2 linked regions of the Constrictibacter sp. MBR-5 genome follow. The protein of the gene in region 1 interacts with the protein of each later gene in a pairwise test. Links are inferred from orthologs where the notes say so. Each region holds a gene or a part of one and is shown on either strand. Other genes may lie near its edges.

Region 1 (6,059 bases):
CGAGGCTTCGATCGGCATGGCGCTCGCCATGCGCAACCTGAAGGCCGATCTTCGCGACGCGGGCACGATGACCGGCGGCCCGCCTTCCTTCTCGAGGCAGGATCGATCGCGCTTCCTCTCCGCGCTCGAGGTCGCCGTCCAGGCGGCGAAGCGGGCGCGGCCGGTGCCGCCGCAGGCGACTTAAGCTGGTTTCGAGGACACGCGCTCGGCCATCATGCGGAGCGCGGCCTCGACGGTCCTGAGCCGGATCTCCGTGCGGTCGCCGGGGAACTGGTGCCGGTCGGCGCTCGTCATGCCGCCGCGGCTGGCGACCGCGATATAAACGGTCCCGACGGGCTTTTCCGGCGAGCCGCCGCCCGGCCCCGCGACCCCGCTGACGGCGACCGCGACGTCGGCGTCCCGTCCGCAGGCGCGTAGGGCGCCCTCGGCCATCGCAGTCACCGTCTCGGCACTGACGGCGCCCTTCGCCTCCAGCACCGACGCCGGCACGCCCAGCACCTGCTGCTTCGCCTCGTTCGAATAGGTGACGAAGGTACGGCCGACCACGTCCGACGATCCGGCGATCTCTGTGAGCAGGCCCGCGATCAGGCCCCCGGTGCAGGATTCGGCCGCTGTGGCACGCAGGCCTGCTCGCCGGAAGGACTCCAGCGTCTCGCGCGACAGCGCCGTCAGGTGATCGGGGAAGAGCGTCATAGGGGGGCTCCGTTGGGGGCGACTGGTCGAGACTATCGGCTTTTCGCCGGGCGGGTCGACAGGGACTGGCCAGAGGCCGGTCAGTGAGCCCTCAGTCCTCCGGCGGCAGCCGCAGTGTCGCCACCGCCTGGGCGGCGATCCCCTCGCCGCGCCCGGTGAAGCCCAGGCCCTCGGTGGTGGTCGCCTTCACGCCGACCCGCGACGGCGGGATCTGCAGCAGTTCGGCGATGCGCGCGGTCATCGCCGGCCGGTGCGGGCCGATCTTCGGACGCTCGCACAGTATGGTGAGGTCGACATGGTCGATGGCACCGCCGCGCCCGCGGACGAGCGCCGCGGCGTGGCGCAGAAAGATGGCCGAATCGGCGCCGCGCCAGCGCGGGTCGGATGGCGGGAAATGGCTGCCGATGTCGCCGTCGGCGAGCCCGCCCAGGATGGCGTCGGTCAGGGCGTGCAGCGCGACATCGGCATCGGAATGACCGACGAGGCCCGCGTCGTGCGGGATGCCGATCCCGCCGATCACGACGATGTCGCCTGGGCCGAAGCGATGGACGTCGAATCCCTGTCCGACCCGCACCGTGAGGGCGCGGCAATCGAGCAGGCGCCGCGCGCGGTCGAGGTCTTCGGGATTGGTGATCTTAAGATTGTCCTCCGCACCCTCGGCGAGGGCCACGGCGATTCCGGCCCGTTCCGCCACGGCGGCATCGTCGGACAGGTCGGCGCCGGCATGGGTGTGATGGGCGGCGAGGATCGGCCCGAACGCGAAGGCCTGCGGCGTCTGCGCCCGCCAAAGGCCGTTCCGGTCCACCGTCGCGGTGACGATCGCGTCGCCCCTCTTCAGCGTGTCGTTGACTCGCAGGGCGGCGACGGCGGCACCGTGCGCTTCGGCCGCTGCGACGGTCCGGTCGATCACGTTACTGTCGATCATCGGACGCGCACCGTCGTGGATCAGGACCATGTCCGGCGGTTCGGCGGCGAGTGCTTCCAAGCCGAGCCGCACGGACTCCTGGCGGGTCGGCCCTCCGTGAACGGCAGGGGGCAGGCCGAGGTCACCGACGGCCGCTTCATAGGCGCTGGCATCGTCCGGATGAATCACGCAGCGGACCCCGGCGACGCCCGGATGTCGAAGGAAGGCGAGGACTGCCCGCCGAATGACCGGCGCACCGGCGAGGTCGGCATATTGCTTGGGCAATGCGCGGCCGAAACGGGTGCCGCGTCCGGCGGCGACGACGAGAGCGATGCGGCGCTTCATGGGATTCTCGTAACGGAACGGCGCGAACCTACTCTGGCGAAGGCGGCGGCACCAGAGTTGCATGATGTTTGCTCAGCTTGACGGGCAGGCCCGACCGGCTAGAATGCCTATCGAATAGTCATTCAATGGTGGTGCCGACAAATTATGCACAAACATGCGGTGCCAGTACGCGTGATGGGCTCGCCGGAGGAGAAAGGTTTGCCGGACGGCACTTCGAACTCGGCGACCGTCGCCCGTGCGGATGTCGATGTCGGCGCGATCCTGAACGCACTTCCCGACGCCGTGCTACTGCTCGACGACGGCAGCCGGATCCGCTACGCCAATGCATCTGCCGAACAGCTCTTTCAGGCCAGTATCGAGAATCTCTGGGGGCAGGAACTCGGCCAGCTGCTCAGCCGCTCGCATCCGCTTGTCGGGCTCGTCCACCAGGTCCGGGAAGGCGGCTACAGTCTGACGGAGTACGGCGTCGCGCTGGAATCGCCGCGCTTCGCCGTCGCCGGGGCGACCGTTCACGCCGGTCCTTTGGCCGATGGCGGCGGCGGTGTGCTGCTGACCATCCACCAACCCTCCATTGCCCAGAAGATCGACCAGCAGCTGATCCACCGCAATGCCGCGCGATCGGTCGCCGGCATGGCCGCGGTCCTGGCGCACGAGGTGAAGAACCCGCTCGCCGGCATACGCGGCGCGGCGCAACTGGTCGAGGAGAATTGCGACGACAACGACCGGGAACTGACGCGCCTGATCTGCGACGAGGCCGACCGGATCTGTGCGCTGGTCGACCGGATGGACATCTTCGCCGAGCAGCGCCCAATTGTGCGCGGGCCGGTGAACATCCACGAGGTCCTCGATCATGTGCGCCGGCTGGCGAAGAGCGGCGTCGCGCGGCACGTCCGCTTCGCGGAGCACTACGACCCCTCGTTGCCGCCGGTGCTCGGCGACCGCGACCAGCTGGTCCAGGTCTTCCTCAACCTCATCAAGAACGCCGCCGAGGCGGTGCCCGAAGAGAACGGCGAAATCGTCATTTCCACGGCATATAGGCACGGCGTACGGCTCGCGGTTCGCAGCACGGGCGAGAAGGTCGCCCTGCCGCTGATGGTGAGCATCCAGGACAACGGATCGGGCATCCCCGAGGATCTCGGCCAGCATCTGTTCGATCCGTTCGTCACGACCAAGGCTGGCGGTCACGGCCTCGGCTTGGCGCTCGTCGCGAAGATCGTCGACGAGCATGGAGGGGTCATCGAGTTCGAGAGCGAGCCCCGCCGCACCGTCTTCCGGGTGATGTTGCCCATGTGTGCCACTGAGGAGAACAGCAGCGATGTCTAACGCGACCATTCTGGTGGCGGACGACGACCGGGGCATCCGGACGGTCCTGAGCCAGGCGCTGGGGCGCCTCGGCCACGACGTCCGCGCGACCGGGAATGCGAGTACTCTCTGGCGCTGGGTCTCCGACGGGCAGGGCGACCTGGTCATCACCGACGTGGTGATGCCTGACGAGAACGGCCTGGACCTCGTGCCGCGCATCCGCAAGCTGCGGCCGGAGCTGCGCGTCATCGTGATGAGCGCGCACAGCACGCTGATGACGGCGGTAAAGGCGACCGAGCGTGGTGCCTTCGAGTATCTGCCGAAGCCCTTCGACCTGAAGGAACTCTCCAGCATCGTCACGCGGGCGCTGACCGAGCCGCGGTCCAGCCCGGTTCAGGAAGCGGCGAGCGAGATCGACGAGCAGCTGCCGCTCATCGGCCGGTCGCCGGCGATGCAGGAGATCTACCGGGTTCTCGCGCGGCTGATGAACACCGACCTCACCGTCATGATCGTCGGCGAATCGGGCACCGGCAAGGAACTGGTGGCACGCGCGCTGCACCAGTACGGCCGCCGCCGTAACGGTCCGTTCGTCGCCGTCAACATGGCGGCGATCCCGCGCGATCTGATCGAGAGCGACCTGTTCGGGCACGAGAAGGGCGCCTTCACAGGCGCTTCGGCGCGGGCGCCAGGCCGGTTTGAGCAGGCGGAGGGCGGCACGCTGTTCCTCGACGAGATCGGCGACATGCCGCTCGAGGCGCAGACGCGCCTCCTCCGCGTGCTCCAGCAGGGCGAATATACGACTGTCGGTGGCCGCACCGCGATCAAAGCGAACGTGCGCATCATCGCGGCCACCCATCGCGACCTGCGCCAGCTCATCCGCCAGGGCACCTTCCGCGAGGATCTGTTCTACCGACTGAATGTCGTGCCGATTCGCCTGCCGCCGTTGCGCGAGCGCACCGACGACATCCCGGATCTGGCGCGGCACTTCTTCGCGCAGACGTCGCTTGCCGGCCTGCCGGCGAAGAGCCTGGATGCCGCGGCCATGGAGCGGGTGCGGTCCCATCGCTGGTCTGGCAACGTGCGGGAACTGGAGAATCTGGTCCGGCGTCTGGCCGCCCTCTATTCGGAGGAGGTGATCGGCGTCGACATCATCGAGAAGGAACTCGCCGACACCGTTCCGGCCGAATCCACGCCGATGGAGTCGGCGCCGCGCTCGGGCGAATCCCTGTCCGAGGCGATCGAGAGGCACCTGCGGGACTATTTCCACGCGCACGACGGAGCACTCCCCCCGGCCGGCCTCTACGACCGCATTCTTCAAGAGCTGGAGCGTCCGCTGATTACGCTGACCCTGGGCGCGACCCGCGGAAATCAGATCCGGGCGGCGCAGCTGCTCGGGCTGAACCGCAACACCCTGCGCAAGAAGATACGCGAACTGGATATCCCGGTGATTCGCGGTCTAAAATAGCCCGCGGCGCACTCAGGGCGCGTCGCAGGAACGCCGTGCGGGCAGCCTGCGGCGCACGCCGATCGGCTGGTTGATGGATTCGGCTCGGGTGGACTGGCTCCGCCGTCATGCTACCCGGCTCGTCCGCGTCATGCGGCGGCCTGCGGTGGGACGAACGCTCGCGGTGGGTCTGGCGATCCTCGCCATTCTCAGCGGCTTCCTGACCTATGCGGTGATGACCGGGCGTGTCCCGGTGATGCGGCCGACCACGCCGAACGTGCTCGGCCTGCTGCTATTCGACCTGATCGTCCTGCTGCTCCTCGGCGCGGTGATCGCGTATCGGGTCGTGCTGCTGATCGCCAACCAGCGCCGTCAGCTCGCCGGCTCGAGGCTGCACGTTCGGCTTGTGATGCTGTTCAGCGTCGTGGCCATCGTGCCGACGATCGTGATCGCCAGCTTCTCTGTCCTCTTCTTCCATTTCGGGCTGCAGGGCTGGTTCAGCGACCGGGTACGCACCGCCCTGAGCGAGTCGATCGCGGTCGCCGAAGCCTATCTGTCCGAACATCGGCAGACGATCATCGGCGACGTCCTCGCGATGGCCAACGACTTCAACCGCGAGGGCCCGCTGCTGCTCGCGAACCTGCCGCGCATGCAACGATTCCTGGAGGGGCAGGCGCGGGTGCGGGGCCTGACCGAGGCGGTGCTGTTCGACCGCGACGGCCGCGTCCTAGCGCGTGCCGGACTGACGTTCGGCCTGGAGTTCGAGCCCGTACCGGACTGGGCGCTCGACGAGGCGCGACGCGGCGGCGTGCCGATTCTTACCAGCGACGACGATGACCGCTTGCGCGCGCTGGTGAAGCTGGAGGTGTTCGACGACCTGTTCCTTTATGTCGGTCGGTTCGTCGAACGCCGCGTCCTGAACCACCTCGAACAGGTGCGCGCGGCGGTCTCGGCCTACGAGACGCTCGAGGGGCGGCGGTCGCAGATCGAGATCAATTTCGCGCTGCTCTATGCGATGGTGGCGCTGCTCTTCCTGCTCGCGGCGGTCTGGTTCGGCTTCAATTTCGCTTCCGGCCTGGCGAAGCCGATCGGACGGCTGGTGGGGGCGGCGGAGCGAATACGCGCAGGGGACGTCGGGGTCCGGGTGCCGACGCCCGGCACCGGAGACGAGCTCGACGTGCTCAGCCGTGCGTTCAATCGGATGACGGGCCAGCTGGAGGCGCAGCGCGACGAACTGATCGAGGCCAACCGGCAGCTCGACGAGCGCCGCCGCTTCACCGAGGCGGTGCTTGCGGGCGTAGCCTCAGGCGTCATCGGGCTCGATGCCGAGGGCTGCCTTAACCTGCCGAACCGGACCGGCTCGGAGCTGCT
Region 2 (4,457 bases), on another replicon or contig:
CAGCGGGTCGGTGTAGGGGCGCTGCTCGTCCCAGGCGAGGCCCATGGTCATGGTGAGCGCATGCGCCACCGTCAGGCGCGACCGCCGCGGATCGGTGGCGAGATCGGCGAGGTCGGGAAAGGATGCGAGCAGGGGCGCCTCAGGCGGCGGGACCAGGCCGCGATCCAGGGCGATGCCGTAGAGCAGTCCCACGACGCTCTTCGTCACGGAGCGGATGTCGTGCAGGGTCGCGGCGTCGAAGGCGACGCGGCCGAGCGGACGGCCCCAACTCTCGTCCTGCCCGGCGAAATAACGTTCGAGCACGATGCGACCGGAGCGTGCGACGAGAACGGCGTGGAGGTGGCGCAGGAGGCCGGAGCGCACGCCGGCATCGAGCTTATCGCCCAGGTCGGCGGCGAACCCCGCGTCTTGCGGTGGGAGAGATGCCCAGTCGTCCGTCATGTCTCTGAGGGCTACGGCCGCGCCATCGCCATCTCCCCGGAGACGACTTCTACTCGTAGACGACGTTACGCCGTCCCTGACGGACCGTGAAGGCCGGCGCGGGGCGTTCGGGAGCGTGGAGGGAGTCTTCCGCCAGGCGCGCTTCGATCTCCGCCAGCACCAGTTCGGTGATCGGGCGGATCTTGAGCTTGCGCGCCTCGGGCAGGGTGAACCACCGCACCTTCAGCAATTCGCTGGAGTCGGTTTCCTCGCCGGTGATCGCGTCGGCGTCGACGACGAAGAAGCGGGCGTTGAAGCGGCGCGGCCGACCGGTCGGCGTCACGGCACGGGCGACGTAGGTCAGGCCGCCCAGGGCGGGGGCCATACCGGTCGACAGGAAATGCTGCCAGCCCTTCGGGGCGCGTCCGGGCTTCGCGGCGGCTTCGGTCCGGCCGCCGACGATCAGGCCCGTTTCCTCGAACGTCTCGCGGACGGCGGCCATGGCGAGCGCCAGGGCGCGGCGTGGGGTCGCGGTCTTCTGCAGGCGCTCCAGCACCTCCGGGCGCAGCGGCGTAGCCGGCTGGACGAAGGCGTCGGAGCGGTCGACGCGGCCGCCCGGAAACACGAAGTTCTCCGGCACGAAGACGTGGGCGGCACTGCGCTCGCCCATCAGGACCTCGCCGCCGTTCTTGCCCTTGCGCACGATGATCAGGGTCGACGCGTCGCGCGGCCGAAGGAGCTTAGGGGAACCCTCGGAAGCGTCGGACATGGCAGTGACCCTTTCGACGCCCCGGTCGGGGCGGCGCAGCGTTGACCGGAAAGGAAGGGATGGGGTGTCCAGACGGATTTGAACCGACGGCCTCCGGGACCACAACCCGGCGCTCTAACCAACTGAGCTATGGACACCATCGCTCGAAGCGGCGCACTAGGTGCCACCCGGGGCGGGTTTCGTCAAGCATGCCCTTTGCGGCCGAAGGCTCTATCCGGCATATAGGGGCCAGAAAACGATTAGGGAGAAGCCCTCATGGCCGACCTGCGCCTCGCCGAAAACCTGTCCCGCCTGGGCACGGAGACCGCTTTCGAGGTCCTGGCCCGAGCCGCGGCGCTGGCGGCCGAAGGCAAAGACATCATCAATCTCGGCATCGGCCAGCCGGACTTCAAGACGCCCGAGCACATCGTCGAGGCGGCGGTGAAGGCGCTGCGCGACGGCCATCACGGCTACACGCCGGCGAACGGCATCCCGGCCCTGCGCGAGGCGGTGGCGGCGGACATCCTGCTGCGCCGCAAGGTCGCAGTCGATCCCGCGGACATCCTGATCGTGCCCGGCGGCAAGGTGACGATGTTCTTCGCCATCCTGATGTTCGGCGAGCCAGGGGCGGAGATCATCTACCCGAACCCGGGATTCCCGATCTACGAGTCGGTCATCCGCTACTCCGGTGCCAAGGGTGTGCCGATGCGGCTGCGCGAGGAGAACGGGTTCGCGTTCGACGCCGACGAGGTGCTGGCGCAGATCACGCCGGCGACGCGCCTGCTGATCGTGAACAGCCCCGCCAACCCGACCGGCGGCGTCACGCCGAAGGCCGAGATCGACAAGCTGGTCGCCGGCCTGGACCGGCACCCACACGTCGCGGTGATGAGCGACGAGATCTATGGCCGCATGACCTATGGCGGGCGCGAGCATGTCAGCCTGCTCGGTTACGAATCGATCCGCGACCGCCTGATCCTGCTCGACGGCTGGAGCAAGACCTATGCGATGACCGGCTGGCGCCTGGGCTATGGCGTGTGGCCGAAGAGCATCGTGCGCCAGGCCGAGCGGCTGGCGGTGAACTGCCATTCCTGCGTCAGCACGGCCGCCCAGTTCGCAGGCATCGCCGCACTGAACGGCCCTCAAGATGCCGTGGACCGGATGGTGGCGGCCTTCGACGAGCGGCGCAGGCTGATCGTCCCGGCGCTAAATCAGCTGCCGGGCTTCCGCTGCGTCGATCCCGGCGGCGCCTTCTATGCCTTCCCGAACATCGAAGGCACGGGCATGACGGCGCGCGATCTCCAGAAGCGGATGCTGGAGGAGGCGGGCGTCGCCACGGTCGCCGGCACCAGCTTCGGCGCACAGGGCGAAGGCTTCGTCCGCTTCTCCTATGCCGCCTCGGCCGAGCAGATCAGCGAGGCGATCCGCCGGATCGGCGCGGTTCTCTGATTGCCTAAACATCGGGCGCCAAATTTTGTGCAATGTTCTAGAATGTGCGCAATGGGCGCCGCCGCCTGCTCCGTGCGCCGCGGGATACACCGCGCGGTTGGTTGGCACGGGGCGTGCTTCACGCTGGCTGGATGACGTGCACTCTGTGCGACATCCGGGGATCGACGGGCAGTCATGAAAAAGATCGAAGCGATCATCAAGCCGTTCAAACTCGACGACGTTAAGGACGCTCTGCACGAGGTCGGCATCAAGGGCCTGACCGTGACGGAGGCCAAGGGCTTCGGCCGGCAGAAGGGGCACACCGAACTCTACCGCGGCGCGGAGTATGTCGTGGACTTCCTGCCGAAGGTGAAGATCGAGGTCGTCATGGAAGACGGCATGGTCGAACGTGCGATCGAGGCGATCATGCAGGCGGCCCGCACCGGCCGCATCGGCGACGGCAAGATCTTCGTCTCCACGGTCGACGACGTCATCCGCATCCGGACCGGAGAGACCGGCGGCGACGCCGTCTGATTCCGGCCGATCACACAACGCACACCCAATTACCCGCAGAGGAGCGAGGGGATGTCACTGAAGTTCAAGACGCCCGCGGACGTCATGAAGTACCTGAAAGACAACGACGTGAAGCACGTCGACTTCCGCTTCACCGACCCGCGCGGCAAGTGGCAGCACACCACGCAGTGGCACGAGACCGTCGACGAGGACATGCTGACCGACGGCCTGATGTTCGACGGTTCGTCGATCGCCGGCTGGAAGGCGATCAACGAGTCGGACATGATCCTGTCGCCCGACATCTCGACGGCGGTCATGGATCCGTTCTGCGCGGATCCGATGATGATCATCTTCTGCGACATCACCGAGCCGTCCACCGGCCAGTTCTACAGCCGCGACCCGCGTTCCACGGCGAAGAAGGCCGAGGCGTGGGTGAAGTCGTCGGGCATCGGCGACACGGTGTTCTTCGGCCCGGAAGCTGAGTTCTTCGTCTTCGACGACGTCCGCTTCAAGGTCGACATGAACCACTGCTTCTACGAGGTCGACTCGATCGAAGGTCCGTACGTCACCGGCAAGGCCTTCGAGACGGGCAACTACGCGCACCGGCCGGCGATCAAGGGCGGCTACTTCCCGGTTCCGCCGATCGACTCCGCCCACGACATGCGCGCCGAGATGGTGCAGGTCCTGTCGCAGATGGGTCTCGCCATGGAGAAGCATCACCACGAGGTGGCGCCCTCCCAGCACGAGCTCGGCGTGAAGTTCAACACGCTCCTCGGCGCGGCCGACTGGATGCAGATCTACAAGTACGGCATCCACATGGTCGCCCATCAGTACGGCAAGACCGCGACCTTCATGCCCAAGCCGATCTTCGGCGACAACGGCTCCGGGATGCACTGCCACCAGTCGATCTGGAAGGACGGCAAGCCGCTGTTCGCGGGCACCGGCTATGCAGATCTGTCCGAGACGGCGCTGTTCTACATCGGCGGCATCATCAAGCACGCCAAGGCGCTGAACGCCTTCACCAACCCGTCGACGAACAGCTACAAGCGGCTCGTCCCGGGCTACGAGGCGCCGGTGCTGCTGGCCTATTCCAGCCGCAACCGCTCGGCGTCCTGCCGCATCCCCTACGTCTCCAGCCCGAAGGGCAAGCGCGTCGAGGTCCGGTTCCCGGATCCGGCGGCGAATCCCTATCTCGCCTACTCGGCCATGCTGATGGCGGGCCTCGACGGCATCGAGAACAAGATCCATCCGGGCGACCCGATGGACAAGAATCTCTACGACCTGCCGCCCGAGGAGCTGAAGGACATCCCGACCGTCTGCGGCTCGCTCCGCGAGGCGCTGGTCGCACTCG

What was found. The genes of interacting proteins can lie anywhere in the genome.
Region 2: the proteins of ABIE65_RS01190 (region 1) and ABIE65_RS05240 interact in binary tests that used the Escherichia coli proteins (3 or more experiments, as listed by UniProt). The link is inferred for Constrictibacter sp. MBR-5 from one-to-one orthologs.

Annotation. Positions count from the first base shown.
Region 1 is NZ_JBEPTK010000001.1:249,690-255,748, reverse strand. Bases 1,356-4,202 are described here. They hold ABIE65_RS01190 (two-component system sensor histidine kinase NtrB), read left to right. Parts: upstream 1,356-2,140; coding sequence 2,141-3,265; downstream 3,266-4,202. Other genes in these bases: ntrC (nitrogen regulation protein NR(I)), read left to right, coding at 3,258-4,202; ABIE65_RS01195 (bifunctional 2-C-methyl-D-erythritol 4-phosphate cytidylyltransferase/2-C-methyl-D-erythritol 2,4-cyclodiphosphate synthase), read right to left, coding at 1,356-1,942. Also shown: ABIE65_RS01205 (YaiI/YqxD family protein), read left to right, coding at 1-184; ABIE65_RS01200 (CinA family protein), read right to left, coding at 181-693; more of ABIE65_RS01195, read right to left, coding at 785-1,355; more of ntrC, read left to right, coding at 4,203-4,709; ABIE65_RS01180 (sensor histidine kinase NtrY-like), read left to right, coding at 4,855-6,059.
Region 2 is NZ_JBEPTK010000002.1:261,259-265,715, forward strand. Bases 1,606-4,457 are described here. They hold ABIE65_RS05240 (P-II family nitrogen regulator), read left to right. Parts: upstream 1,606-2,788; coding sequence 2,789-3,127; downstream 3,128-4,457. Other genes in these bases: ABIE65_RS05235 (pyridoxal phosphate-dependent aminotransferase), read left to right, coding at 1,606-2,614; glnA (type I glutamate--ammonia ligase), read left to right, coding at 3,212-4,457. Outside these bases: ABIE65_RS05220 (serine hydrolase domain-containing protein), read right to left, coding at 1-441; ABIE65_RS05225 (NUDIX hydrolase), read right to left, coding at 491-1,189; more of ABIE65_RS05235, read left to right, coding at 1,445-1,605. UniProt on the Escherichia coli protein: P-II indirectly controls the transcription of the glutamine synthetase gene (glnA). P-II prevents NR-II-catalyzed conversion of NR-I to NR-I-phosphate, the transcriptional activator of GlnA. When P-II is uridylylated to P-II-UMP, these events are reversed.